Regions from separate parts of the Zoogloea sp. GDB6 genome, predicted to be linked through region 1. Evidence: predicted binding sites of a transcription regulator. Region 1 holds the regulator's gene; each other region holds the start of a gene.
What was found. Region 1 encodes FNR, which switches genes on or off when oxygen is low (the NO sensors DNR and NnrR bind a similar motif). Its sites were predicted from a motif close to TTGANCTAGNTCAA; they were not measured.

Region 1 (9,434 bases):
CCAGCGCCAATCGCGAAGGACACGTCCGCCGCCGCCAGCGCCGGCGCATCGTTGATGCCATCACCGACCATCGCCACGCGGCCGCCACTACGCAGGGTCTCCACCGCCGCAGCCTTTTCGCCCGGCAGCACCTGAGCCTTGTATTCCGAAATACCGGCTTCCGCCGCGATGCGCGCTGCCACCGCCGGATGATCGCCGGTCAGCATCACGACCCGCACGCCGAGCGCCTGCAGGCGCGCCACCGCAGCCTTGGAACCGGCACGCAGCGGATCGGCGAGGCCCAGTGCGCCCCACGGCCGCCCATCGACGGCCACACACACCGGCGTCAAGGCCGCATCGAGCAGGGGCTGCAGCACCTTGGCCGGCAGCTCTGCCCCCTGCCCGGCCAGGAAGTCCGGCGAGCCGATCCATACTTCGCGCCCATCGACACGACCGCTGACACCCTTGCCGCCACTCGTCCGTACCGCATCGGCCAGGCTCCACTGCAGGCCGGCGGCCTGCGCCGCATCGACGATGGCTTTCGCCAGCGGATGGTGGCTAGCCTGCTCGACCGCCGCCGCGACAGCCAGCAAGTCGTTCGCCGCCACGCCTTCCAGCGGGCGAACATCCAGCACTGCCGGGCGTCCCTCGGTCAGCGTTCCGGTCTTGTCCACCGCCAGCACGGCAATCTTCTCGGCCAGCTCCAGCGCCTCGGCGTTGCGCACCAGGATGCCGGCACGGGCGCCCTGCCCGGTCCCGACCATCACCGCGGTCGGCGTCGCCAGGCCCAGCGCGCAGGGGCAGGCAATCACCAGCACCGCCACCGCATTGACGAGGGCCGGCGCCAGCTCGCCGCCCAACCACCACCACGCCACAAAGGTCAGCGTGGCAATCGCCACCACCGTCGGCACAAAGATCGCGGCGATGCGGTCGGCCAGCTTCTGCACCGCCGGCTTGCCGCCCTGGGCCTGCTCGACGAGACGCACGATACCGGCGAGCAGCGTCTCGGTGCCGACGCCGGTGGCCCGACAGCGCAGCACGCCATCGCCATTGACCGTCGCCGCGAAGACCTTGTCGCCGGCCTTCTTGGGCACCGGCACACTCTCGCCGGTCAGCATCGCCTCATCGGCAGACGACTCGCCGCTCAGCACCTCACCATCCACCGGCACCGAATCGCCGGCACGCAGCACGAAGACCATGCCCGCCATGACGCGCTCAACCGGAACCTCCTGCAGCGCGCCATCCTGCTCGACCCAGGCGGTAGGCGGCTGCAGGCGCAGCAGCGCCTCGATGGCCGCCGACGTGCGCGCCCGTGCCCGCGCTTCCAGCAGCTTGCCGAGCAGCACCAGCGTGATGATGCTGGCCGAGGCCTCGAAATAAACATGCAGATCATGGCGGTCGAACATCACCACAATCAGGCTGAAGAAGTACGCGACGCTGGTACCCAGCGCCACCAGCACGTCCATGTTGGCGCCGCCGCCGCGCAGGGATGACCACGCGCCCTTGTAGAAACGTCGCCCGATCCAGAACTGCACCGGCGTCGCCAGCAAGCCCTGCAGCCAGCGTGGCAGCCACTCCGCGTGGTGGGCCGAGGCGTCCAGCCCACCGGAAAGCATGCCGATCATCTGGACCAGGAAAGGCGCGCTAAGCAGTGCCGAGATCCAGAACAGCCGCAGCTCGGCGCGGAACTCGGCCTCCTTGCGCTGCTTGTCGGCCTCGCGGTCGCGGGCGATAACGGGGGTCGCAGTGAAGCCGGCCTTGTGGATCGCCGCGATGATGGCTGCCGGCTCGGAGAGCCCCGGCACATAGCGGACGCGCGCGGTTTCTGCGGCGAAATTGACGCTGCCCTCCACGCCGGGCAGGCGATTGACGACCTTCTCGATACGCGCCGCGCAGGCGGCACAGCTCATGCCGGACAGGCTCAACTGCAGCGTCTGCGGCGCCACATCGAAACCGGCCTTGCGGATCGCCGCCAAAATGTCCGGAGCACCGGCTCCATCGGGCCCGGCGGCCAACCGCGCCTTGCCAGTGCCGAAATTGACCTCGGCGCTGATACCGGGCAATCGGTTGAGTACCTTTTCGAGCCGCGTCGCGCAGGCCGCGCAGCTCATTCCGGAGACCGGCAGGTCATAACGCATACCGGACTCGTTCCCCATGGCCTGCCTCCCTCAGCCCACCAGCAGCACGGGCAGCGTGGCCCGCTGCAGCACCCGCGTCGCCACCGAGCCGACGAACAGATCCGCCACCACGCCTCGGCCGTGCCGACCGAGGCACAGGTAAGCGCACTCCAGCACGGTCGCCTGATGGAGCACCACATCTGCCGGCTGACCCACGAGGATATGCGGCGTCACCGGCAACCCCGCCGCCTTCAGGCGGGCCATCGGCGCCTTGAGCACGCCCTCGCCTTCGTCGCGGTAATAGGCATCCAGGGCTTCGCGGGCCACATGGCGGGTCGCAAATTCGATGGGAATCGGCGGATGCACGTACAGCACATGCACATCCGGCACGCTCTTCAGTTGGTCCGCCAGCGCGATCACCTGATCGACGACGCGCTGGGCAACCGGAGAATCATCTACGGCCAGCAGGATTTTCATGATTCGCTCCGCCTTCCAGAAAAAGACTCAGAAATGGCAGACCACGCCATTCCACAGATTGCTGCCGAGGGTAGGCGTCGTCACCAGCCCATACACGCCGAAGGCCAGCACCACCAATCCAGACCCCGTGCGCACCGCCCGGTTCCGCACCACATCGCGCAGCCGCTTGAGCAGCATGCCAGCGAGCAACAGGTTGGGCAGCGTGCCAAGGCCGAAAGCCAGCATCAACCCCGCACCGCGCTCCGCCGAGCCGGTCACCAGCGCCGTCGCCAGCACGCTATAGACCAGGCCACAGGGCAAAAAACCCCACAGCAGGCCAAGGGGAAGGGCCTGGCTCACGCTGCGCGCCGGCAGGAAGCGCCGGGTCAGCGGCTGGATGCGCGCCCACAGCTTGTGGCCGAGTTGCTCGACACCAGACAAGGCCCGCGTGAAACCGGTCAGGTAGAGCCCAAGCGCCACCAGCATCAGGTTGGCGGCCACGTACAGAACCAGCTGGATCGGCAGGATGTTGTTGAACAGCAGCCCGACCGTACCGATCGCCCCCATCGCCGCACCGGCCAGCGTATAGCTGCTGATCCGCCCGACGTTGTAGGCCAGGTGCAGGGGCCAGTCACTGCGCCGCTGGCCGGGCAACTGCACGGTCAGCGCGCTGACGATGCCGCCGCACATGCCGACACAGTGGGTGCCGCCGAGCAAGCCGATGAGGAAGACTGCGAAATAGCCGGTTTCGGGCATGGAGATTCAACCTGGACAAACAAAAACGCCCCGTGGGCAACACGGGGCGCGTTCCAACACTTGGCCCGGCATTCTAGCCCGCCCACCTCGGAGCGGCCAGCCGGCCGGAAGTTCAGATCACCTTCGAGTAACGGGTGCGCTCCCGGTCGGCGCGCAGGTACTTGTCAAAGACCATCGCAATCGCCCGCACCAGCATGCGGCCGGCCGGCAGCACGGTGATCCACTGCTTGTCGATCTTCAGCAAGCCGCCCTTCTCCATCTCGCGCAAGTCGGCGAGTTCTGCGGCGAAATACTTGTTGAAGTCGATCAAGTGAGCAATCTCGATGGACTCTATGGACAGCTCGAAGTGGCACATCAGCGCCTGGATGATCGCCCGCCGCAGCAGGTCGTCCGGCGTCAGCTCGATGCCGCGCAGCACCGGCAGGCGGCCAGTGTCGATGATGTCGTAGTACTCGTCGAGGGTCTTCACGTTCTGCGCGTAGGTCGGGCCGACCTTGCCGATCGCCGACACGCCGAAGGCCAGCAGATCGCACTCCGCGTAGGTGGAGTAACCCTGGAAGTTGCGGTGCAGGCGCCCCTGGCGCTGAGCCGTGGTCAGCTCGTCGTCCGGCTTGGCGAAGTGGTCCATGCCGATATACACGTAGCCCGCCTCGGTCAGGCGGCGGATCGCCAGCTGCAGGATCTGCAGCTTGGTCTCGCCGGACGGCAGCTGCGCGTCGATGATGCGGCGCTGGGGCTTGAACAAGCTCGGCAGGTGCGCGTAGTTGTAGATCGACAGGCGATCCGGCGACAGCGCCAGAATCTGCTCGAGGGTGCGGTTGAAGCTGATCACGTTCTGCTTGGGCAGGCCGTAGATCAGGTCCACGCTGACCGACTTGAAGCCATGGGCCCGCGCCGCGTCGATCACCAGCTTGGTTTCTTCCTCGCTCTGGACGCGGTTGACCGCCTTCTGCACGTCCGGATTGAAATCCTGAATGCCGACGCTCATGCGGTTGAAGCCGAGCTCGGCCAGCAACGCAACGGTGGCTTCGTCCACCTTGCGCGGGTCCACCTCGATGGAATACTCACCGTCCGGCACCAGCGTGAAGTGCTTGCGGACCATGCCCATCAGGCGGCGCAGTTCGTCGTGGGACAGGAAGGTCGGCGTGCCGCCGCCCAGGTGCAATTGCAGCACTTCCCGCGGCCCGTCGAGCTTGGCCGCCTGCATGTCCACTTCCTTTTCGAGATAATCCAGATACTTGGCGGAGCGACCGTGATCCTTGGTGATGATCTTGTTGCACGCGCAGTAGTAGCAGATCGTATTGCAGAAGGGGATGTGGAAGTATAATGAGAGCGGTTTGCCGATTCCGCCGACAGTGCGCCTCCCGAGCCAGTGCTCCAGGGCATCGGAGTTGAACGCCTCGACGAAGCGGTCAGCGGTCGGGTACGACGTATACCTCGGGCCATTCACATCAAACTTGCGAATGAGCTCGGGATCGAATATCAGGTCTTTTTGTGTCGTGTTCATGGTGCACTTCTGTTGGTTGCGCTGAACAATCGCAGAATCGATCCAAAACAGTATTGACGTGGATCAAAGGGCTCCAAACGTTGGTAAAACCATCCAGTTCAGGTGATTGCGCGTGCAGATGAAATCGGTGATTCCGGTGACGGTCGTGGACATCAAGGTCGCGTGTTCCCAGTGCAACCTGCGGGAATTGTGTCTTCCCTTCGGCCTCGACCCCAATGAGATCGACCAGCTCGACGAGCTCGTCGGCAGCCGCCGCAAGATCAAGCGGCAGCAGCACCTCTACCGCTCCGGCGACAACTTCGAGGCGATCTACGCAATCCGCGCCGGCTCGTTCAAGACCGACGTGATCCTTGAGGACGGCCGCGACCAGGTGACCGGCTTCCAGATGACCGGCGAAGTCTTGGGCCTAGACGGCATCAGCACCGAGCACCATTCCTGCAACGCCATCGCATTGGAAGACAGCGAAGTCTGCGTAATCCCCTTCAACCGGCTCGAAGAGCTGTCACGGGAAGTAGAGAGCCTGCAGCACCAGTTCCACAAGATCATGAGCCGCGAGATCGTCCGCGACCACGGCGTGATGATGCTGCTCGGCTCGATGCGCGCAGAAGAGCGGCTGGCGGCCTTTCTGCTGAACATGTCCCAGCGCTTCACTGCACGGGGCTTCTCGCCGTCGGAATTCCACCTGCGCATGACCCGCGACGAGATCGGCTCCTACCTGGGCCTCAAGCTCGAGACGGTATCCCGCGCCTTCTCCCGCTTCCAGGAAGAAGGCCTGGTCGCCGTCCAGCAGAAGCACATCCGCATTCTCGACACGCCGGGCCTGAAGCGCCTGCTCAACCACCACGCCGCCTGAGCACCGCCGGCACCCGGCCTCACAGCCAGGCCAGCCAGCCGAGCGGATCCTTGCTGACCGCCACCGACACGATCCACGACAGCGTCGCCAGCGCGCCCACGTAGGCCGCGGCGCGTTGCGCACGCGGTCGCGCCGCCTTCAGCGCAACACTCCCCAGCCCGATATAGACGAGCAAGCCCAGCACCTTGGCCGTCAACCAGGCATGCACAAAGGGGTATTGGGCAGACATCCAGGCCAGGCCGAGCGCACTACCCAGCAGGCAGGAATCGACGACATGGGGCAGCACCCGGGTCAGACGCGCCCGCAATAGCGGCGAGCCGCTGAACGACCACCAGCCCCGCAATGCGAAGCCGCAACCGCTGAGCACCACGCAGGTGATGTGGAAATGCTTGAGAGCCAGATACATGCCGCGCCTCCATCGTTCCGCGGCAAAGCTCCGGGCTGCCGGCGGGCCCCGCAAGAACGGGGCCGCGACACTTTAGCTGCGCAGCACGCCCACTTCCAGTGCAGCGAACCAGTTAATGAATCGCTGCACGTCCGCCCCCTGGTAAATGGCCCCATGCTGCGGCACCAGCATGTCGATCTCCAGGCGGGAGACGCGCTCGCACCAGTCGCGCTTGGCCCGGTCCGAGCCCATCCAGCGCTTGTGAAAACCTTCCGCATGGCGGATGTGGCGGGAGAAGTCCTGCACATACAGCTCGTTATGATCCGCCGGCAACAGAGCTGCACCGACATCGCCCGAGAACAGGATCTTGGCCTTTGGATCGTACAGATGGAAATTGCCCGACGAGTGCAGGTAATGGGCCGGAATCGCCTGCAGCTCAAGACCATCGAGACGGATCGTCATGCCCGAATCGGGGATCGGCACGAAGGTCGAATCCTGCCCGCCGAAATGGGGCAGAAAACTCTGCCACAACCAACTCGTATAGCACTTCAGGTCGGGCTTGAACTCCAGCCACAAGGCCAGCGAGGAAATGATGTCCGGATCCTGATGGGACGCGAAGATACCCGCCAGGCGTGTCGGATCGCACTCCGCCGACAACGCGGAGAATACCGACGGAAAGATCTCGATCCCACCCGGATCGCACAGCAGGGCCTCCTCCCCGTGAACGACCACATATTCATTAGTATCGATGATGTAACCAGGCTTGGTGGTATCCCGCGCGATCGCCAGCCAGCGATGTTCCTCGTCTTGGTAGATGCAATGGGCCTGTTTCATGGGTTTCCTAATCCTTTACGAGGCGTTCCTTGCCGAGAACTTCGAGGGATCGCTTGATCTGCGCGATCACCTCGGCAAAATCCGTCGAGACCTGCATCAATGCCGCACTGAAGCTGCCGCCATAGGCCGCCTCGATCTTCGCCGAACGAGCCAGCACACCGCCCAGTTCGACCAATTGCTGGGTTTCCTCGACCGCCGCGCGCAAACGCAGATCGAGGGAACGCAGGCGCACCTGCTGTTCAGCAAGCCGCGTGGCGCCACGCCTGCGAGCCTCCCGCGCACCCGGCACGCCCTCACCGCTGAGCCTCAAGGCCTCCGCCAGAATCGCTGCAATGCGCTGCTGCTGCACGACACCGGTGACACTCCCGACCGAGCCGGAAGTCATTTCCCTCAGGGATGCCATGTGGCGGGTCAAATCCTGGGCGAAGCGCCGCAACTCGTTGGACAGCACACCGAATCCGAGCGCCGCATTACCCGCCCGCTTGGCGAGAAAGATCGCATTGAGGGCCATCAGATTGATGCGAAAGGCCGTCGCCACGATGGCCTTGATCTCCTCATTGACCCGGACGATACGGGCAAGCTCGCCGGTCCGCGGAGCAATCCCGTGAAAATTCGGTTCTGGCGCATTCATGTGGACTCTCTGGAGCAGGCAAACAGTGGTGGCTGATTAACGGCGAAGATGCAATCGGCTTGAGCCATTCGATGCGGAAAAGACGGCACCACCCCAACGTCACGCCGCCGGTGCCGTAAACGAGAAAACCCGCTGACGAATCAGCGGGTTTTCTTGTACTTGGGGCGACATACCGGTTTCGAACCGGTGACACCTGGAATCACAATCCAGTGCTCTACCAACTGAGCTAATGCCGCCACTGATGACCGCCGATCGAAATCGCCGATCTAGAACCTTTTAAAGAGCCTGCCCGACAGGAATCGAACCTGTAACCCCCGGCTTAGAAGGCCGGTGCTCTATCCAGTTGAGCTACGGGCAGTTCGCCGTGGGCACCCGGGTCAAGCTTTGGTCGGGGTGGAGAGATTCGAACTCCCGACATCTTGCTCCCAAAGCAAGCGCGCTACCGGACTGCGCTACACCCCGAGAGCCGCGAATATTACACACCAATCGAAAGCTCGTCAAATAAAATTGGCACGAATTTTCATGTTCGACGAAATTCGTGCCTGCGGGACGCTTCAGGTCACGATGCATCACCTCCTCGCGCGCCCACCCGAACGCATGCCTTCCGGGTAAGCGTTGCATGCGCGCAACAAATTGAATTCACACAAATTGACCTAGATCACAGCTTTCGTTGTGCAACGCAATAAATCAGTAGGATTACCAATACCAGGATCCCCCTCGCAGGGTAAAATCCGGCCCGGCCCCAGACGCCCCGAAGCCCCGTGGCAACGGCAACCCAATAGCCGCACGATTCGCACTCACCCGAGTACCCATCATGAACGAACAGCACTACCTCACGCCCCTCTTCGAGCCCCGCTCCGTGGCCATCATCGGCGCCAGCGAAAGAGAGCTGTCCCTCGGCAACATCCTCGTCCGCAACATGCTGGAGGCCGGCTTCAAGGGCAAGCTGTTCACCGTCAATCCCAAGTACGACCAAGTGCTGGGCGTCCCCTGTTACAAGAGCGTCGAGGACATCCCCCAGCGCCTCGACCTGGCCGTCATCACCACCAAGGCCGACCGCGTGCCGGCCATCGTCGACGCCTGTGGGCGCGCCGGCTGCAAATCCGTGGTGGTGCTGCCGTCAGGCTTCTCCGACGCCGGGCCGCGTGGCCGCATGCTCGAGAAGAACACGGTCGAAAACGCCCGCCGCCACCGCATCCGCCTGCTCGGCCCCAACTGTCTGGGCGTGCTGCGCCCCGAACTCGGCCTCAACGCCAGCTTCGCCCACGGCGGCGCCATCAAGGGGTCGATCGGCCTGATCTCCCAGTCCGGCGCACTCTGTTCAGCGATTCTCGACTGGGCGCGGCCCAACAACGTCGGCTTCTCGTCCGTCGTATCCCTCGGCACCTCGGTCAACATCGACTTCGGTGAGGTCCTCGAATTCATGGTTTCGGACGCCCGCACCGAGAGCATCTTCCTATATGTAGAAGGCATCAAGGACGCGCGCCGCTTCGTCAGTGCGCTGCGCGCCGCTGCCCGCGTCAAGCCGGTGCTGCTGATCAAGGTCGGTCGCCACCCGGCCGGCTCCCACGCCGCGCTGCTGCACTCCGGCGCCACGGTCGGCGAGGACGCGGTGTTCGACGCCGCCCTGCGCCGCGCCGGCGTGATCCGCCTGTACAACATGGGCCAGTTGTTCGCCGCCGCCAACGCGCTGTTCTCCCACTTCCGCCCGCGCGGCAACCGCCTGGCCGTGATCACCAACGGCGGTGGCCCCGGCGTGATGGCCGCCGACCGCGCCGCCGACCTGCGCATCCCGCTGGCCACGCTGTCCGATGGCACGATTGCCAAGCTCAACGAAATCCTGCCGGCCAACTGGTCCCACTGCAATCCGGTGGACATCATCGGTGACGCCGACCCGGAGCGTTACAGCAAGACTC
Region 2 (9,434 bases), 950 kb from region 1:
TCGTTCTCGGTGTAGCCGACCACCACCGGCTTGCCGGTGGTGCCGCTGGAGGCGTGCAGGCGGCGGATCTCCTTCACGGGCACGGCGAACAGCCCGAAGGGGTAGTTGTCGCGCAGGTCCGACTTGGTCATGAAGGGGAAGCGACCCAGGTCGGCCAGGGACTTCAGGTCGTCCGGGTGGACGCCCTTCTCCACACACTTGCGGCGGTACGGCTCCACGTTGTCGTAGGTGTGGCGCACGGACCACTTGAGGCGCTCCAGCTGGAGCGCGGCAATCTCGTCGCGGCTGGCGGTCTCGATCGGATCGAGCTCACCGGGTTGGGGCAACTTGGCGGTCACGGGGTGTTTCTCCTCATCCTTTGTTGTCGATCACTTCGCCGGAGATCCGGTAGCTCTTGCCCCGGAACAGGGCGAGGGTCCGGCCTTCGCCGTCCCGCACGGTGGCGTCGTAAACGCCGGTGCGGCCGGAGGCGGACTGTTCGACGGCCTCTGCCTGCAGCGTGTCGCCTTCCCGCCCGGGGGCGAGGAAGTCGATATGGCACGCGGAGGCGACCGTGTTCTTGTTGTAACTGTTGCAGGCGTACGCGAAGGCGGTGTCCGCCAGCGTGAAGATCAGGCCACCGTGGCAGATGTGGTGGCCGTTGAGCATGTCCTCGCGGACCGGCATGGAGATCCGCGCGTAGCCGGGGCGGATCGCCTCGATGCGCATGCCAAGGGCCTGGGTGGCCCGATCGCGGGACCACATGCTGTCGGCGACGGCTTCGGCCAGCGCCTGGGCGTCGTCGGGGTGGTGTTCAGTCATGGATCTTCCTTCCGGCCAGCACCCGCTGCTGGATCAGCGGCGAGACCCGGTAGCGGTCTTCGCCATAGAACTGGGCCAGATTGGCGAGCACCGTGCAGATCGCCGGCAAGCCGACCAGATCGGCCCAGGCCAGCGGCCCACGGGGGTAATTGACGCCGAGGCGCATCGCCGCATCGGCGCCAGCCGCGTCGCAGACGCCCTGGTTCACCGCGTCCGCCGCTTCGTTGGCGAGCATCGCGACGGTGCGCATCACCGCCAGCCCCGGCACGTCGCCGAGACGCGAGACGGCGAAGCCCGCCGCCTGCAGCAGGCCGATGGCCGCGCCGACAGCCGGCGCCCAGCCATTGACGGCGGCGCCCACGGCGATGCGCGGCGCGCTGTGGTAATCCAGCGCGAGGTCGATCAGCACCAGGTTGGCAATGCCCGTTTCCGCTGCCCGCCGCGTCGCGGTGCGGCCATCGGTGACGAAGACCACCGCCTCGCCGACAGCTGCGATACGCTCGTCGCCGGCCGCGCCCCAGGTGTAGCCCACACCGCGCTCGTGGAGCCGGTCGGCCAGCGCCAGCGCCGCCGGGGATTCGCCGTACAGGGTGATCGCGCCCGGCAGGGTCTGGGCGACGGCCTCCTTCGGCTGCGGCCGTTCGGCGCCTTCCCGGTAATCGTAGAAACCACGGCCCGTCTTGCGCCCGAGGAAACCGGCGTCCACCAGCTCCTGCTGGATCAGCGACGGCGTGAAGCGCGGGTCGTTGTAGAAGGCCGACCACACGGAGCGCGTCACCGCGAAGTTCACGTCGTGGCCGATCATGTCCATCAGCTCGAAGGGACCCATGCGGAAACCACCGGCGTCCCGCAGCAGCGCGTCGAGGGTGGCGCAGTCCGCGCCGCCTTCGCCGAGGATGCGCAAGGCTTCGGCGTAGTACGGCCGGGCGACCCGATTGACGATGAAGCCGGGGGTCGAGCGGGCGTGCACCGGCGTCTTGCCCCAGGCCGCGGCGGTGGCGAACAGGGTTTCGGCCACGGCGGCATCGGTGGCCAGGCCGGAGACGATTTCCACCAGCGCCATCAGCGGCGCCGGGTTGAAGAAATGCAGGCCGGCCAGGCGCTCCGGCCGCTGCAGCGCGGCGCCGATGGCGGTCACCGAGATGGACGAGGTGTTGGTGCCGAACAGGCAGTCCGCCGCGACGATGTCTTCCAGGCTGCGGAACAGGCCCTGCTTGGCGCCCAGGTCCTCGACGATGGCCTCGATCACCAGCGCGGCATCGGCCAGTTCAGCCACGGCTTCCACGGCAATCAGGCGCTCGCCGGCGGTGCGGGCCGCGTCGGCATCCATGCGGCCCTTGTCGGCGAGCCGCGCGAACTGGGCGCGGATCGCCGCTACGGCCTGGGCCGCTGCACCGGGCCGGTTGTCCACCAGCTTGACGACATGCCCGGCGGCGGCCGCCACCTGGGCGATGCCGGCGCCCATCGCACCGGAACCGACCACAGCGACGACGGCAGAGGGATTCAAGGCAGCACTCACGCTCATTCCCCCGTGAACTTCGGTGCGCGCTTTTCCATGAAGGCGGCGACGCCTTCGGCGTAGTCCGCGCTCCAGCCCAGTTCGCGCATGAAGCCGCCCTCGAAGGAGAGCTGCTGCTCCAGCGTGTGGCCGGGCGCCGCGTGCAGGGCCTGGCGGGTGCGCACCAGCGCCTTCGTGGGCATGGCGGCGAGCTGGGTGGCGAGGCCGTCCACACGGGTGGCGAACTCGGCATCGTCGTAGGCGGCCCAGATCAGGCCCCAGTCGGCCGCCTTGTCGGCGGGCAACTTTTCGGCCAGCAGCGCCAGGCCCATCGCCCGCGCCATGCCGACCCGCTGGGGCAGGAACCAGGTGCCGCCGGTGTCGGGCACCAGGCCGATCTTGCTGAAGGCCTGCAGGAAGGACGCCGAGCGGGCCGCCACCACCAGATCGCAGGCCAGCGCCACGCTGGCGCCGGCACCGGCAGCGATGCCATTCACCGCGGCGATGGTCGGCACGCGCAGGTTCTGCAGGCGCAGCACCAGCGGCTTGTAGTTGCGCTCGACGACGTTGCCGATGTCGGGCATCGCCCCGTCGGGCGTCTTCGCCATGTCGGGGTCGGCCAGATCCTGGCCGGCGCAGAAGGCGCGCCCGGCGCCGGTCAGGACCAGCACGCGCACGCCCTTGTCGGCCTGCAGCGTGTCGAGGGCATGCCGCAGTTCGGCGTGCATCTCGCCGGTGAAGCTGTTGAGCTTGTCCGGGCGGTTGAGGGTCAGGCGAGCAACGCCCTCCTCCACCGTATAGAGGATGTTCCGGTATTCCATGACGGGGCTCCTTCAGGCGTGGTAGCGGCGCTGCACCACGCGGAAGCGGTTGGCGACGAAAGCCGAGTCGGCGTAGGCCGCGTTGGCCGCCGGGTTGCCGCCGGTGCCGTGGTAGTCGGAGAAGGCCGCCGACTGATTGACGAACACGCCGCCGCTCAGGTTGATGGACAGGGCGACCTTGCTGCGCCAGGTGGCCTTGGTCATCGCATCGAGCACGTCCTGGCGCGTCGAATAGACGCCGACCGTCAGTGCGCCGTGGGTGGCGACGACCCGCTCGGACAACGCGATGGCCGCCGCCGTATCGGCGGTCTTGACGATGAAGCTGATCGGGCCGAAGCGCTCTTCCATATAGAGCCGTTCGTCGGCCGCATCGCAGGCCAGCAGCACCGGCGTGCGCACGCGGGCCGCCGGGAAGTCCGGGTTCTCCAGCGTCTTCGAGGCCAGCACGACCTGCCCCAACTCGCCGCTGTCGGCCAGCGCGATGCGCTCGAGGGTGTCGTTGGACTGGATCGCGCCGAGCACCGCATGGGCGACCTCCGGCTTGGACAGGAAGCGCTCGACGGCGCGGGCCAGGTCGGCACACACCTCGTCGTAACTCTTGTGGCCTTCGTCGGTGTCGATGCCGCCGGCCGGGACGAAGATCGCCTGGGAGGTGGTGCACATCTGCCCGGAGTACAGGGACAGCGTGAAGGCCAGGTTGCCGAGCGTCGCCTTGTAGGCGTCCGTCGAGTCGATGACGATGTTGTTCACCCCGGCGAGCTCCGCATACACCTGGGCCTGGCGGCAGTTGTCGATGAGCCATTGGCCGAACACGTTGCTGCCGGTGAAATCCACCGACTTGATCGCCGGATGGGTGGCCAGCGCCTGGGTGGTGGCGCGCTTGTCGGTCACGCACAGGCTGACCAGATCGGGATTGAGGCCGTTCTCGGCCAGCACGGCGCGGATCGTCCGCACGGTGATGGCGGCCGGCAGGATCGCATTGCTGTGCGGCTTGACGATCACCCCGTTGCCGGTGGCCAGCGCGGCGAAGAGGCCCGGATAGGTGTTCCAGGTCGGGAAGGTGCCGCAGCCGATCACCAGCGCCACGCCGCGCCCGACGATCTCGAAGTGCTTCTTCATCACCAGCGGCGGGTTCTTGCCCTGGGGCTTTTCCCAGTGGGCCTCGGCGGGGACGAAGCTCTGTTCGCGCCAGGCGTAGGCGAGCGCTTCGAGGCCGCGGTCCTGCGCATGGGGCGCACCGGCCTGGAAGGCCATCATCCAGCCCTGCCCGGTGGTCTGCATGACCGCGTGGGCGATCTCGAAGCTCTGCTTGTTGAGGCGGTCGAGGATTTCCAGGCAGATGCCGGTCCGTCCCTGGGCGCCGACCGCCTGCCATTCCGTCATGGCCGTCTGTGCGGCTTCGATCAGCGCGTCCGGCGTGCACACCGGGTAGCTCGTGCCCAGCTCGACGCCGTAGGGCGAAGTCTCGCCGCCGTGCCAGCCGGTCTGGCCGGGCTGCCCCAGCTCGAAGTGCTGCCCCTTGTGGGCTTCGAATGCGCGGCGGCCGTCTTCAGGCGCGGTTTCGCCGTACAGCTTGGGACTGGGCATTTCCGGGTAGGCCGACCAGTAGCCCCGGGTGGCGATGGCCGCCAGGGCGCCATCGAGCGTGCTGCGATGCTTCTCGAACAGGGGGTGCGTCATCTTGTGTCTCCGTCGGGTTTGTTCTCCTGATCTAAACGTTACAAATCGAACTGATCCAAGTCAATGCTTGGTATCGAATTTTTCTGCTAGAAAGATTCTGAGTTACGTTTAACGGAACTAGTTTCTCTGTTTATTTTCGTTTTAAAACATTAATTTAATAGATTTCTCCGCCAATCAAAGCCGGCAGCGCCAGCAACAAAGCGATTCAATCTGTGCCCACCCTGAGATCTATTTGATACATATTTATTGACGAAATACATTTTTATGTATCACTATTGACCACGCACTCCGGATGGTCTTGCTGCCGGGTGCAAACACCAATCAAACAGGAGGAGCACGATGAGCAGTCACAAGGAACGTTTCGCCGACAAGATGGAATTTCCGCCGGCCACCCCGCAGCCCAACGTCTATCCGCTGTCATGGCACAGCAATACGAAGAAGTTGCAGGAAGTGTGGGAAGCCTCGCTGCGCGAGAACTGGGACCCGGAAAAGCTGCCGTGGGACACCCTGGATCTGGACAGCTACAGCTGGGAGGAGCGCGAGGCCATCGCCTACTGGTGGAGCCTGCTGTCGGTGTTCGACGCCTCGGCACCGCCGGTTTTTGCCGAGGCGCTGGTCAAGACCTACGAGGTCCATGAGGAAGACCCGGTGCGCAAGTGCTTCTTCTCGGTGACCCGCGACGAGCAGAACCACGAGATCATGTGCGGGCTGGCGATCACCCGCCTGCTCGGCCATCCCGACCCGCTCACCTATGTGCCGAAGACCGAACTCGGCAAGCGCCTGCAGAAGAACGTGCACTGGCTGTATTTCAACGGCGGCCGCTACTGGAGCGGCTACAAGCAGGCGGTGCCCAAGTACGACCTCGCCGTGCTGTTCAGCTCCTTCCTGATGGGCGAGATCGCCGCCGCCACCATCTTCAAGCAGATGTACGAGAACTCCCGTGAAGCGGTGTTCAAGGAAGGCTTCCGCAACATCGGCCGCGACGAAGGCCGCCACATGGCGATCTGCATGGCGGTGATGGAGCGCGACTACCCGGGCCTCGCCCCCGAGACGCGGGCCATCGTCACCAAGCAGATCCGCGCCGGCTACCTGTTCCTGTCCGCCGTGCTGTTCGAGCCGCCGATGGAGTTCTGGGACCTGCCGGCCGACTTCATCGCCAACCAGCGCGAGGCGGAGGAAGTGGCCCGCGCCGCCGGCTTCGGCATCCCCACCTATGAGGCCAAGCTGCAGAACTGGAAGAGCGCCATGCTCAACCTGAAGGGCGTGCTCGACCGCTACGACATCCCCTTCCCCGCCATTCCTGAAGTCGGGATCTCCGGGCAGGAGATCAGCGACATCGAGATGGAAGACATCATCCCGGTGTTCTGACGGAGAGGCCGCCATGTCCCGCATCATCATGCAAGCATCGGGTCGCTCGGTGGACTGCGCCTACGGCGACACCGTGCTGATGGCCCTCGAGAAGGCCGGCTACGCGCTGCCCAACAACTGCCGCGCCGGCGCCTGCGGCGAGTGCAAGGTCAAGGTCGTGTCCGGCCAGTTCGATCAGGGCATGGTCCTGGACATGGCCCTCTCCGCCGACGAGCGTCGGCAGGGCTACGGCCTGATGTGCATGGCCAAGCCCCTGTCCGACGAGCTGGTCATCGACTGGGGCAGCGAAGACGCCCGCCCCAAGCTGTTCCCGCCGCGGGAAGACGCGCTGTTCGTGGTTACCGACAAGCACACGGTCGCTGAACGGGTGGTCGAGCTGCGCCTGCGCCCGGTGGGCCAGCCGATCCGCTACTGGCCCGGCCAGTACGTGACCCTCGGCAACCCGCGCGCCGGCATCCCGGCCCGCGCCTACTCCATCGCCGGCGCTCCGCGCCCGGACGGGGAGATCGTGCTGCAGGTCGCCCGTGCCGACGACGGCCTCACCAGCGCATGGATCCACGACACGCTGGCCATCGGCGACAGCGTCAAGCTGTCCGGCGCCTACGGTACCTTCATCGGCGATCCCGGCGTCGACACGCCGGTACTGTGCCTCGCCGCCGGCACCGGGCTGGCACCGATCCTGGCCCTCACCGAGGCAGCGCTGCGGCGCGGCTTCCGCCGCCCGGTCACGCTCCTGTGCTCAGCGCGCACCGAAGCCGACCTGTACGGCCGCGGGCTGATGGCCTGGTGGCGCACCAAGCACCGCAATTTCGACTACGCCTTCACGCTCACCCGCGAGGAACGTGGGGGCTACCTGCACGGCCGCATCGACACGGTGCTGCCGGCACGTTTTCCGGACCTGTCGCGGCACACCGTCTTCGCCGCCGGCAGCCCGGCCTTCGTGGACAGCTGCGTCACCGCCGTGCGGGCGCTGGGGGCAAAGCCGGAGCAAATCCACAGCGAAGGTTTCTTCGCGCAACAACAGGCGGTGGACGTAGACCTAGCCCCCCTGCTCGCCTTCTGAGCTCCGCGGCCCGGCCTTGCCCGGCGGGCCGCGCTACCCAGACCGGGAGGGAGTCGCTACACTCCCCGGCTTCGCCGAAGATCCGCCACCCCGTCCCGTGCTCCCCCCGATCCAGCAACGCCTCGAAGACTTCCGCCAGCAGGGCCGCGTGCAGGCTGGCTCCCTGATCATCTCCGTGTTCGGCGATGCGGTGCTGCCGCGGGGAGGCCGGATCTGGCTGGGCAGCCTGATCCGCCTGCTCGAACCCATCGAGCTCAACGAGCGGCTGATCCGCACCTCGGTGTTCCGGCTCGCCAAGGAAGAATGGCTGCGCACCGAACCTTCAGGCCGGCGCACCGACTACCTGCTGACGCCGTCCGGCCAGCGGCGCTTCGAAGAAGCCTCGCGCCACATCTACGCCTCCAACGCGCCCCTGTGGGACCGCCGCTGGCGCCTGATCCTGACGGTCGGCGAGCTGACGCCGAAGGAGCGCGACCACCTGCGCCGCGCGCTGTTCTGGCAGGGCTTCGGCGCCCTCGGCGGCGACTGCTTCGTGCACCCCGGCGCGGATCTGCCCACCGCCTTCGACGCGCTGATCGCCGAGGGCCTGGGCGATGTGCTCGGCAAGCTCAAGCCGCTGGTGGCGGCCGACGCGCAACTCGGCGGCTCGGCCAGCGATCACGAAATGGTGCACGGCGCCTGGAACCTGCAGGAACTGGCCGACATGTACGCCGGCTTCGTCGCCCGCTACCAGCCGGTGCTCGGCCAGTTGCGCGACGGCCAGGACGCAGTGGACGACGAAAGCGCCTTTCTGCTGCGCGTGCTGCTGATCCACGACTACCGGCGCCTGCTGCTGCGCGACCCGGAACTGCCCGACGTGCTGCTGCCCACCGGCTGGCCGGGGCAACAGGCACGCATGCTGTGCCGCGAAATCTACCGCCGCCTGCTGACGCCCTCCGAACGCCACCTGGACCGGCATTTCCAGCTGGCCGACGGCCACACGCCGGAAGCCTCGCCCGCCCTGCTCGAACGCTTCCGCGAGGCCGACCCGCTGGCCTGAGCCAGCCCTCGGGTGCGGAGCTCGCCCCCAGCCGGACATTGCTCTTGTCATGCAACTCTCCTGCGCGTCTAATGCGCGGCTTTTTCATTGGAAGGGCCGCAAACGATGTACTCCTCCACCTTCATCTTCGCTGCGAAGCCTTTCGACGCGGAATTCCACCGTCTCGACGATGCCATCGCCAGCGCCGCCCGGACGATTCCGGGCTACCTCGGCGAAACCACCTGGGAAAATCCGCAAACCGGCCTCGTCTCCAATGTGTACTACTGGGACAGCCTGGAGGCCCTGCAATCCCTGGTCACTCACCCCCTCCACCTGGAAGCCAAGGAAAAACAGGCGCGCTGGCTTGACGGCTACCAGGTCATCATCTCCCAGGTGCTGCGCACCTATGGAGACGGCCGCCTCGGCGGATTGCCCGGACCTTTCTGACGGGCCCGTTCACCCTTCCTTCTGCCGCAGGGCCACCAGCGGCACCACGTCCGGAATGTGGATGCGCGGGCGGTCCGGCTCTACGGCCGTCAGCGGCGCGGTCTCCACCAGCGTGGCCAGGCAACGGCGGGTCAGGTCCTGGTAGGTGGCGGTGCCTTCGCCCTTCCAGCGGATCTCCTCTTCCGTCAGCGCCCGCACGACCTTGGCCGGCATGCCCGCCACCAGCATCCGCGGCGGAATCTCCATGCCGGCCTTGACGAAGGCCGAGGCCGCGACGATAGCTTCTTCGCCGATCACCGCGTTGTCCATGATCACCGCGTTCATGCCCACCAGCGCATTGCGCCCGACCCGGCAGCCGTGCAGCACCGCGCCGTGGCCAATGTGGCCGTCCTCCTCGACCACCGTGTCGGTGCCGGGAAAGCCGTGCATCACGCAGGTATCCTGCAGATTGGCGCCGCGCTCCAGGATCAGCCGGCCGAAGTCGCCGCGCAGGCTGGCACACGGACCGACGTAGCAGCCGGGGCCGACGATCACGTCGCCGATCAGCACTGCGGAAGGATGCACATAGGCGCTCGGATCGACCACCGGCACGATGCCGTCGATGGCGTAGACTTTCAGGGAATTCACTGCTGTTCTCCTTTTTGGGTTGTTGTGTTACATCTTCATCGATATTTTCGTATTTTTGTAATTATTTCGGCGAGCGAACGATGAGCGAAGACCTGGAAGGGAAACACGGCG
Region 3 (9,434 bases), 180 kb from region 1:
GGGCTGGACACAGGCCTGGCCCTGGCTCCACTGGTATTCGGCGGCTTCATGAACAAAAGCCAGTTTGCAACGGTATTGCTCGGCGTCGCGATCCTGCAGGCACTGGCCGTGTTCACCGCACTGAGCGTGGAACGGCGCTAGCGGCGCACTCAGGTTGCCGCCACGTCCTCCTCCGGTTCATCGCTGAAGTTCCGGGCAATGGCGGCGAAATCTCCGGAAACGCGGAGGAGGACATCGACGATATCGGGATCGAAATGCTTACCGCGCTCCAGCGCCATCATTTCGATCGCCTTCTCGTGGGGGAACGGCGGCTTATAGACCCGCCGGGAGATCAACGCATCATATACGTCAGCAACGGCCATCAAGCGCGCCGATACCGGGATCGCGTCGCCGGTCAGCCCTTGCGGATAGCCAGTACCATCCCAACGTTCGTGATGCCCGTAGGCAATCTCGGCCGCGTAGCGCAGGAAGGACGCATCCGCCGTGCCCCCCAACGCCCGCTCGGCCTGCAGGATCGCGTTGCGCCCGTATTCGCAGTGCTGCTTCATGATCACCCATTCATCGGGTGTCAGCTTGCCTCGCTTCAGCAGGATGGCATCCGGCGTCGCCACCTTACCCACATCGTGCAGCGGCGCGGATTTGAACAACAACTGGATTACATCCTCATCCAGATAATCCCCGAAACGGGGATGGTCCTGCAATTGCTCGGCGAGGATGCGGACATAGTGCTGGGTACGGCGGATATGGTTGCCGGTCTCATTGTCGCGGGCTTCGGCAAGGGCGCAGAAAGCGGTGATGGTGGCCGCTTGAGCTGCGATCACTTCCTGTTTGCTGGAGACGAGGCGGCGGCTTTGCTCGCTGATTTCGGCCGTGCGCTCGGCGACCAACAGTTCGAGATCTGCGTTGCGGCGCTGCAGCGCCTTGGTGGCCCGCGACAGCGCCAGGTGGGTACGCACCCGGGCCAACACCACCGGCGGGGAAATCGGCTTGTGAATGAAGTCTTCCGCACCGAGGGAGAAGCCCTGCTCCTCGTCTTCCGGGCGGTCCAGACCGGTCAGAAACATCACCGGGATGCCGCGTGTCGACTCCGACGACTTGAGGCGACGGCAGACCTCGAAACCATCCAGCCCGGGCATCATCACATCAAGCAGGATCAGATCGGCTCGCCCACCGGCCTCCAGATAACCGAGCGCTTCACCGCCACTCGTGGCGGGATGGACGTCATAATGCGCCGACAGCACGTCCTCGAGAATCAATAGATTGTCGGCCTGATCATCCACCACCAGCACGTGGGCACGCTGTTTCATTGCAAACTCCGGAACCATTTTCGGACGACCTGTCTTCTTCCCCACGGATACAGGGGATTATTCCAGCATCTGTCGCCCACCGCTGCAAGCACCGCCTGAACCATCATGGCCCTGATTTACAGTTTTCCACCCATTGCCACCGCTGTGGCCCATACCTTGATCCTCGGCAGCATGCCCGGCGAAGCGTCCCTTCGCGCCGGGCAATACTATGCACACCCTCGTAATCTATTCTGGCCCATCCTGGGCGAACTGGTAGGGGCCCATCCCGCCCTGCCCTACGCCGAGCGACTGCGCTGCCTGGAATCTGCGGGCATTGCGCTGTGGGATGTACTGCAGTGCTGTGAACGGGAAGGCAGTCTCGACACGCGTATCGACGTCGGAACCATCGTCCCCAACGACTTCCCGGGCTTTCTGGCGGCGCATCCGCATATCACGCGGGTCTTCTTCAATGGCGCCATGGCGGAGACGAGCTTTCGACGCCACGTATTGAAATCGCTGACGGCTCGCCGGTTGGCCTACGAACGCCTGCCGTCGACCAGTCCGGCCAACGCCGCATTCAGCTTCGCCAGGCGTCTGGAGGCCTGGCGAAGCGTGCTTGCTGCTTCTGAACCGCCGACTCAATGCTCCAGCACGTAAGTCCCGGGGGCATCGGCAAGTGCCGGATAGGCCTTGGTCTCCACTGGCCGCGCATCGACCAACTCGCCACACTGGGGCTTCAGCCAAGCCATCCAGTCTTCCCACCAACTACCGCTGCTCTCCTCGGCCTGTTCATACCAACCTTCTGCCGTATCGGTACGCCGGGCTTGCCCAACCCAGAACTTGCGCTTGGGCGGCTTGACGGGCGGATTGACGATGCCAAGGATGTGGCCGGAACTCGACAGGACAAAGCGCTTCACGCCGCCCACGTAGTTCATGGCGCGGAAAGTCTGCTTCCATGGCGCGATGTGGTCATCCTCCGCCGACACCGCATAAACCGGCTGGGTGATCGCCCCCAGATCGATGGGCTCCCCTGCAACGGTGAGGCTATCCTTGTCGATCAGGCGGTTGTGCAGGTAGAGCTCCCGTAGATACCAGGCATGCATCGTGAAGGGCATGCGCGTGGTGTCCATGTTCCAGTACAGGACATCGAAGGGCGGCGGCGTTTCACCATACAGCCAGCCATGCACGACGTAGTGCCAGATCAGGCTGTTCGAGCGCAGCAGGCGGAATGCCGAAGCCATCTCGGCACCGTCCAGGTAGCCCTTGCGCTCCATGTTCTGGGTGATGAAGCGGATGCTTCCTTCGTCGATGAAGACTTCGATATCGCCCGGCTTGTGGAAATCGACCAATGTGGTGAGCAGCGTCCAGTGGGACACCGGCACATCCTCCGGCGCGAAATGGCGGTTGGCCCAGGCCATGTAGGTACTCAATGCCGTACCGCCGATGCAGTAACCAACCGCATGTACCTTTGGCGCACCGGTCACCCCACGCGCCGTATCGATGAGGGCCTGCACACCTTCGAGCAGGTAATCATCGAAGCTGACATCCCGCATCTCCGGCCCCGGATTCTTCCAGCTGGTGATAAACACATCGAAGCCCTGATCCAGCAGGTAGCGGATCATGCTCTTCCTGGGGTTCAGGTCGAGGATGTAGAACTTGTTGATCCACGGCGTGACGATCACGATGGGCGTCCTGTACACCTGCGCCTTGGTCGGCGTGTAATGCAGAACCTCCAGCAAGCGGTTGCGGAACACCACCTTGCCCGGCGTAGTCGCCAGGTTCTGGCCGACGGTGAAATCGCTGGGGTCAGTCATCCGGATGTTGCCGGCTTCCACGTCGTCGAGAAAGTTCCGGAAGCCCCGCGCCAGGCTCTCGCCCTTGGTTTCCACGGCCAGCCGCATCGCCACCGGATTCATCCAGAAGAAGTTCGACGGTGCTACCGCATTGAGCCATTTCCGCCACCAGAACGCAGCCCGGCGGCGCTCCTTCTGCGACAGCCCCGGGGTCTCATACAACATGTCCTGGACATGATGGGTCATGACCAGATACCACTCCTTCACCAGATCCCACGTCGGGGATTCAGCCCAGACAGCATCGGCGAAGCGGTTGTCGTCTTCATGGGGTCGGAGCGGATCTTCGCTGGGCAGGCCAAGCAACTTGCGCCAGCTGTGCCATTGCAAGGCCCATAGGCTTCCTGAGACGCGTGTCATCGCCTCGGTCAGCTCCTGGGGATGGGCGAGCCACGCAAGCTGCGCATGCACCAAGGGAGCGGCCATACCGAGCGGATCAATCGAAGACTCGACCGAATCATGCAGTCGCCTCAGCGACTTGCGGGCAAGATCAAGCGGTGGTGCGGGTTCACGGCGGGGCATGAGTCACAACTCCTTTCATGCGAAATCAATTGACTCCCGACATCATGTACGAGGTCGGCAAATTCCTGTGCTGTTGAAATCGTGAGCCTGACTGGACAACGGACCGTTGATATTCGTCAAGCCGCCCCCGAACAGACTGCGCTTTATAATGGGACACCCAGTTCCCGACAGGATCGACACCATGTTCAAGAACATTCTGGTCCCAACCGATGGGTCCGAACTCTCCGACTCCACCGTGGCCAGGGCCATCAGCTTCGCCAAGGAAGCCGGAGCACGACTCACCTTCTTTTATGCCCAGCCGGATTTTCCAATGCCTATCTACGGCGAAGGCGCCCTGATAGACCCGACCACCCCCGAACAGTTCAGTCGTGCCGCCGCCGCGGAAGCGGAAGCAATCCTGTCCCGCGCCCGCGCCAGCGCAGAGGATGCCGGCGTCGAATCGAGCAGCGACACCCTCGTCAGCGAAGTTCCCTATGAAGCTATCATCGAAGCCGCCGAGCGCAACGGATGTGACCTTATCTTCATGGCCTCCCATGGCCGGCGCGGCCTGAGCGGCCTGCTGCTGGGCAGCGAAACCCAGAAGGTACTGACCCACAGCAAGGTTCCCGTGCTGGTCTACCGCTGAATTCCAAGCCACGAGCGGTCGCCACGCGTATCAAAAGAAAGGGCCTCGCAGAAACTGCGAGGCCCTTCTGTCTTGCCAGTACCGAGACTCCAGAATACGGCAATCCGCCGAATCACTCGGACTCAGTATTATTGATTTCCGCTGCAGTCTGCTGGAAAAACAGCGTACAGAGGCTGGACGCGGCGCAAACGAGCCAGAAGCCGAAGAAACCGATCGAATACGTTGCGATCGCAGAAAAATGCACCGGCTCACCCAGCAGATACAGCTCCTGTGGATTGACCACGGTGAAGAAGATGATCTCAGCCACACCTGCAACCAAGAACGAGGGCCATAGAACCTGGATCAGTTTCAGCATGCTCAAGCTCCCCAAATAAATGCGGGCCCCAAAGGGCCCGCGTCAGTCAGCTAGGAATGAGAATGTCGTTCGTCTTCTGCGATGTGCCGCTGGGCAAAACGGTACAGATACCCAGCCATCACAATGACGAACCCAATCGTGAACAAGCTCAGCAGACCAATGTCGCTACCGAACAATTCCTTCCAGGCCATGACTTCCTCCATGTCAATCAACAGGTTTCAGATCCGCTGAATCGATCCGGATCTCCGTCTCTGTGGGGAGGAATGCGGCCCCTGACAGCCTCCAGCTGCGGGACTCATCTTCTATCAACACCTTCCAGTGGGCACTCACCAGTTCATTCTGGAGGCGTCCGCGATACACACCATCACTACGCTCCATGATGATCTGCTGATCCAGGCCACCACGCGTCGGGTGGGCCAGCGTCACCATCAACTTAGCCGGCAACTCCCCCCCTGGCTTGGCCTGGAGTGCCACCGACAACCCGTCCGCGGTGAACCGGACTTCGGCCTTCAAGCCCAGATTGGCCGCTGCGCCAGCCCTTGCCAGCGTCTGATTGATCGCCAGCCCCTGCTTGTAGTAATCGTCGGCCACCATACCGTCGAAAGACGTCACGGCCAGCCACATTGTGATGCTGCCACCGATGATCGCCGTCACCGGCATCAGCATCAGCAACCAAGTCCAGTGTTCCTTGTACCAAGGAGTGGAGGAAACCTGATTCGGGGCCATTGCTCTTTGATTCATATCTCAGCTTCTTTACTGCGGTATCAGGAACACCGACTTCTCCCGTACCGCCACGGTTTCATCGTCCAGCGCCTTCACCTCGATATACACGGTGTTGGAGCCGGGCTTGCCCGACTCGGGCGGCGCCGCCACTTCGATGGTGACCGACTTGAGTTCCGCCGCATCCAGCTCGATCGGCCCGGCCGGGCTCAGCTTCACCCCGTCCAGCCCGCTCGCCGACAGGGCATAGCGCCGCGGCTTCTCGGTCATGTTCATCACCTGCAGATTGTACACGTTGGCGATCAGGCCCCCTTCGATCTCCCGGCTCAGCGTCGAGCGGTCCTTGATCACATCGACCCGCAGCGTCGAGCGCGTCGCCAGACCCCACACGAAGGCCGTGCAGATCGCCACCAGCACCCCGGCGTAGATCAGGATCCGCGGGCGCATCACGTGCCCGACGATCTCCTTCCTGCCCCAGTGCCGCTTCATCGCGTTCTCGGTGGTGTAGCGGATCAGCCCCTTGGGGTAGTTCATCTTGTCCATCACCTGGTCGCAGGCGTCGATACACGCCGCGCAGCCGATGCACTCGTACTGCATGCCGTTGCGGATGTCGATGCCGGTCGGGCAGACCTGCACGCAGATGCCGCAGTCGACGCAGTCGCCCTTGCCCACCGTCTTCGGCTCGACGCCCTTGCGCCGCGCGCCGCGCGGCTCGCCCCGCTCGGGGTCGTAGGTGATCACCAGCGTGTCCGGGTCGAACATCACGCCCTGGAAGCGGGCATACGGGCACATGTACTTGCAGACCTGCTCGCGCATCACGCCGGCAAACAGGTAGGTGAAGCCGCCGTAGAAGCAAATCCAGAACAGCTCCCACGGGCCGAAGCTGAACGTCGCCGCCTCGTGCAGCAGTTCGTGCATCGGCGTGAAGTAGCCGACCAGCGTGAAACCCGTCCACAGCGCCAGGGCGCCCCAGGCGCCGAACTTGGCACCCTTGATCGCCAGCTTGCGGGCGCTCAGCGGGGCCTGGTCCAGCTTCATGCGCTGGGCGCGGTTGCCTTCGATCTTCTCCTCGATCCACATGAAGATCTCGGTATAGACGGTCTGCGGGCACGAATAGCCACACCATAGCCGCCCCGCCACCGCCGTGAAGAAGAACAGCGAATACGCGCTGATGATCAGCAGGATCGCCAGAAAGAACACGTCCTGCGGCCAGAAGATCCAGCCAAAGATGTAAAACTTGCGCTGCACTACGTCCAGCAGCACCGCTTGCCGGCCATTCCACGGCAGCCAGCACAGGCCGTAGAAAATGATCTGCGTCGCCCACACCAGAATCCACCGCCAGGTCGCAAAGCGGCCCGTCACCGCACGGGGGTAAACCTTCTGGCGGACGGCGTAGAGGGTGTCCTCGGCTTCACCGGCCTGCACAGTAGCGGGACTGGTCTTCTTGGCAGCTTGGGTGTCTGGCTGACTCATGATCGCAATATCAAAATATTCTTATATTCCAACCCAAAAACACCCCGGGGCCTGCCCGGGGGGTTCTTGATAGCGAGCAATGTTGCGTCTCGCCGAAAAAGCTTACTTCTTTTCTTCCGCCGGAGCTGCGGCGTTCTTGGAGAGGCTCAGTACATAGCCGGCAAGCAGATGCACCTTGTCCTCACCGAGGAAGTCCTTCCAAGCCGGCATGCGGTTGGTACGGCCATGGGTCACGGTCTCAATGATCGTGGCTTCGGACGAGCCATACAGCCAGGTCTTGTCGGTCAGGTTCGGTGCGCCAACGGCCGGGGTGCCCTTGGCTTCCGGACCATGACATGCGACGCAGTTCTGGGTAAAGATCTCTTTGCCACGCTGGGCACGCAGGGAGTCATTGGCCAGGCCGGACAGGGAACGCACGTAGTTAGCTACATCCTTGACGCCATCGGCACCAAGCGCCGGGCCGAACGGAGGCATCATGCCCTGACGACCTTCCAGAATGGTGGTCTTGATGGTTTCCGGCTCGCCGCCGTACAGCCAGTCATTGTCGGTCAGGTTCGGGAAACCCTTGGCCCCCTTGGCATCAGCACCGTGACACTGGGCGCAATAGGTCAGGAACATGCGATGGCCCATGGCGTTGGCTTCCTTGTCGGTAGCCACTGCATTGAGGTCCATGCCACGATACTTGGCAAAGATCGGGCCATACTTCTCGGCCGCGGCCTTCTGTTCAGCTTCCCACTGACCGGCGGAAGACCAACCCAGCTTGCCCTGATTGTTGCCGAAACCAGGATAAAGGGTCAGGTAGGTGATCGCGAAGATGATCGTGATCCAGAACATGTACATCCACCAACGCGGCAGCGGATTGTTGTACTCCTGCAAAGTCTCGTCCCACACGTGATCGTGCAGGCCGACCGGGCCCGAGGTCCGCTTGGTCGTGTTGGAAATCAGCACGAACACGCAGAACCCGATGCTCAGGAACACCAGCACCATCACCCAGGCGTTCCAGAAACCGCTAACGAAGTCAGCCATTTTTATTTCCTTCCTTGGTTTGCCGCCCCGAATCGGAGGGCGGCAAGTCGTCCTCGCCGAACGGCAGGAGCGCAGCCTCGTCGAATCCCTTTCGTGCACGACCGCTGTACGCCCACAGGCTGATACAGATGAAACATACAAAGCCCAGGACGGTTACGACCGTACGTGCGTCATTGATATCCACGATGTGCTCCTGCGTTCTCCGAATTGGATTACTGTTTTTCCGGAGCCGCGGGGGCCGGAGCGGCAGCAGCCTCAGCCGGTGCAGGCGCAGCGGCCGCCACGGCCGGAGCCGCCGGCTTGCCGGCATTCAGCGCGGTGCCAAGACCCTGCAGGTAGGCGATCACAGCCTCCAGTTCGGTCTTGCCTTCCAGCGCCTTGCGGGCACCCTGAATTTCCTCATCGGAGTAAGGAACGCCGACCTTGCGCAGCGCGGTCATCTTGGCCTCGATGTCGTCAATCTTCGCCGGGCGATCAAGCCACGGGAAAGCCGGCATGTTGGACTCGGGAACGACGTCACGCGGGTTCAGCAGGTGGATGCGATGCCATTGGTCGGAATAACGGCCACCAACGCGGTGCAGATCGGGACCGGTACGCTTGGAGCCCCACTGGAAGGGGTGGTCATATACGTACTCGCCAGCGACGGAGTAATGGCCATAACGCTCGGTTTCGGCACGGAACGGACGGATCATCTGCGAGTGGCAGTTGTAGCAGCCTTCGCGGATGTAGATGTCGCGGCCGACGAGGCGAACGGGATCGTAGGGCTTGAGGCCTTCCACCGGCGTGGTGGTGGACTTCATATGGAACAGCGGCACGATTTCCACCAGGCCGCCGATACTGACGGTCATCAGTGTGAAGACGATCAGCCAGCCAACCTTACGTTCGATAAAGTCGTGATTCGATTGAGCCATGATTATTCTTTCCTCCCGATCAGGCGTGAGCGCCGGCAGGTGCCAGCACCGGAGCTTCATAGGCCTTCTGACCGGCGATGGTCTTCACCATGTTGTAGAACATGATCAGCATGCCGGTCAGGAACAAGACACCGCCGAGAACGCGGATAGCCCAGAACGGGTAGCTAGCCTTCACAGCTTCAACGAAGGAATAAGTCAGGGTGCCGTCCGGGTTGGTGGCACGCCACATCAGGCCCTGCATGACACCGGAAATCCACATGGAGGCGATGTAAAGCACGATGCCGATGGTCGCGATCCAGAAGTGGGCAGTGATCAGCTTGGTCGAGTACATCTCGGTCTTGCCGTACATGCGCGGAATCAGGTAGTACATGGCGCCGATGGAAACCATCGCAACCCAACCCAGTGCGCCGGAGTGCACGTGACCGACGGTCCAGTCGGTGTAGTGGGACAGCGCGTTGACCGTCTTGATCGACATCATCGGGCCTTCAAAGGTAGACATACCGTAGAAGGACAGCGAAGTGATCAGGAACTTCAGGATCGGGTCGGTACGCAGCTTATGCCAGGCGCCGGAGAGGGTCATGATGCCGTTGATCATGCCACCCCAAGACGGAGCCAGCAGAATCAGGGAGAAGACCATGCCGACGGACTGAGTCCAGTCGGGCAGCG

Region 2: the regulator FNR is predicted to act here: its motif matches at 4,851-4,864, upstream of paaN (phenylacetic acid degradation protein PaaN).
Region 3: the regulator FNR is predicted to act here: its motif matches at 3,765-3,778, upstream of AC1PQG_RS06560 (universal stress protein).

What each region holds. Positions count from the first base shown of each region.
Region 1 is NZ_CM161497.1:1,238,057-1,247,490, reverse strand. Features, by position in the region: gene AC1PQG_RS05715 (heavy metal translocating P-type ATPase) at 1-2,135, opposite strand, end outside; gene AC1PQG_RS05710 (universal stress protein) at 2,148-2,573, opposite strand; gene AC1PQG_RS05705 (sulfite exporter TauE/SafE family protein) at 2,601-3,308, opposite strand; gene hemN (oxygen-independent coproporphyrinogen III oxidase) at 3,421-4,815, opposite strand; gene fnr (fumarate/nitrate reduction transcriptional regulator Fnr) at 4,934-5,668, shown strand; gene AC1PQG_RS05690 (SirB2 family protein) at 5,688-6,074, opposite strand; gene AC1PQG_RS05685 (oxygen-binding di-iron domain-containing protein) at 6,147-6,887, opposite strand; gene AC1PQG_RS05680 (chemotaxis protein) at 6,895-7,518, opposite strand; tRNA gene AC1PQG_RS05675 (tRNA-His) at 7,679-7,754, opposite strand; tRNA gene AC1PQG_RS05670 (tRNA-Arg) at 7,803-7,876, opposite strand; tRNA gene AC1PQG_RS05665 (tRNA-Pro) at 7,904-7,980, opposite strand; gene AC1PQG_RS05660 (bifunctional acetate--CoA ligase family protein/GNAT family N-acetyltransferase) at 8,333-9,434, shown strand, end outside.
Region 2 is NZ_CM161497.1:2,189,947-2,199,380, reverse strand. Features, by position in the region: gene paaK (phenylacetate--CoA ligase PaaK) at 1-338, opposite strand, end outside; gene paaI (hydroxyphenylacetyl-CoA thioesterase PaaI) at 352-801, opposite strand; gene paaH (3-hydroxyacyl-CoA dehydrogenase PaaH) at 794-2,326, opposite strand; gene paaG (2-(1,2-epoxy-1,2-dihydrophenyl)acetyl-CoA isomerase PaaG) at 2,323-3,120, opposite strand; gene paaN (phenylacetic acid degradation protein PaaN) at 3,133-4,800, opposite strand; gene AC1PQG_RS09970 (hypothetical protein) at 5,140-6,168, shown strand; gene AC1PQG_RS09965 (2Fe-2S iron-sulfur cluster-binding protein) at 6,182-7,231, shown strand; gene paaX (phenylacetic acid degradation operon negative regulatory protein PaaX) at 7,329-8,270, shown strand; gene AC1PQG_RS09955 (antibiotic biosynthesis monooxygenase family protein) at 8,376-8,696, shown strand; gene paaY (phenylacetic acid degradation protein PaaY) at 8,706-9,323, opposite strand; gene AC1PQG_RS09945 (IclR family transcriptional regulator) at 9,404-9,434, shown strand, end outside.
Region 3 is NZ_CM161497.1:1,421,262-1,430,695, reverse strand. Features, by position in the region: gene AC1PQG_RS06580 (MFS transporter) at 1-141, shown strand, start outside; gene AC1PQG_RS06575 (HD domain-containing phosphohydrolase) at 150-1,307, opposite strand; gene AC1PQG_RS06570 (DNA-deoxyinosine glycosylase) at 1,413-1,943, shown strand; gene AC1PQG_RS06565 (PHA/PHB synthase family protein) at 1,925-3,658, opposite strand; gene AC1PQG_RS06560 (universal stress protein) at 3,840-4,283, shown strand; gene AC1PQG_RS06555 (hypothetical protein) at 4,396-4,638, opposite strand; gene AC1PQG_RS06550 (DUF3149 domain-containing protein) at 4,689-4,829, opposite strand; gene AC1PQG_RS06545 (FixH family protein) at 4,843-5,364, opposite strand; gene ccoG (cytochrome c oxidase accessory protein CcoG) at 5,392-6,831, opposite strand; gene ccoP (cytochrome-c oxidase, cbb3-type subunit III) at 6,934-7,857, opposite strand; gene AC1PQG_RS06530 (cbb3-type cytochrome oxidase subunit 3) at 7,850-8,041, opposite strand; gene ccoO (cytochrome-c oxidase, cbb3-type subunit II) at 8,070-8,768, opposite strand; gene ccoN (cytochrome-c oxidase, cbb3-type subunit I) at 8,788-9,434, opposite strand, start outside.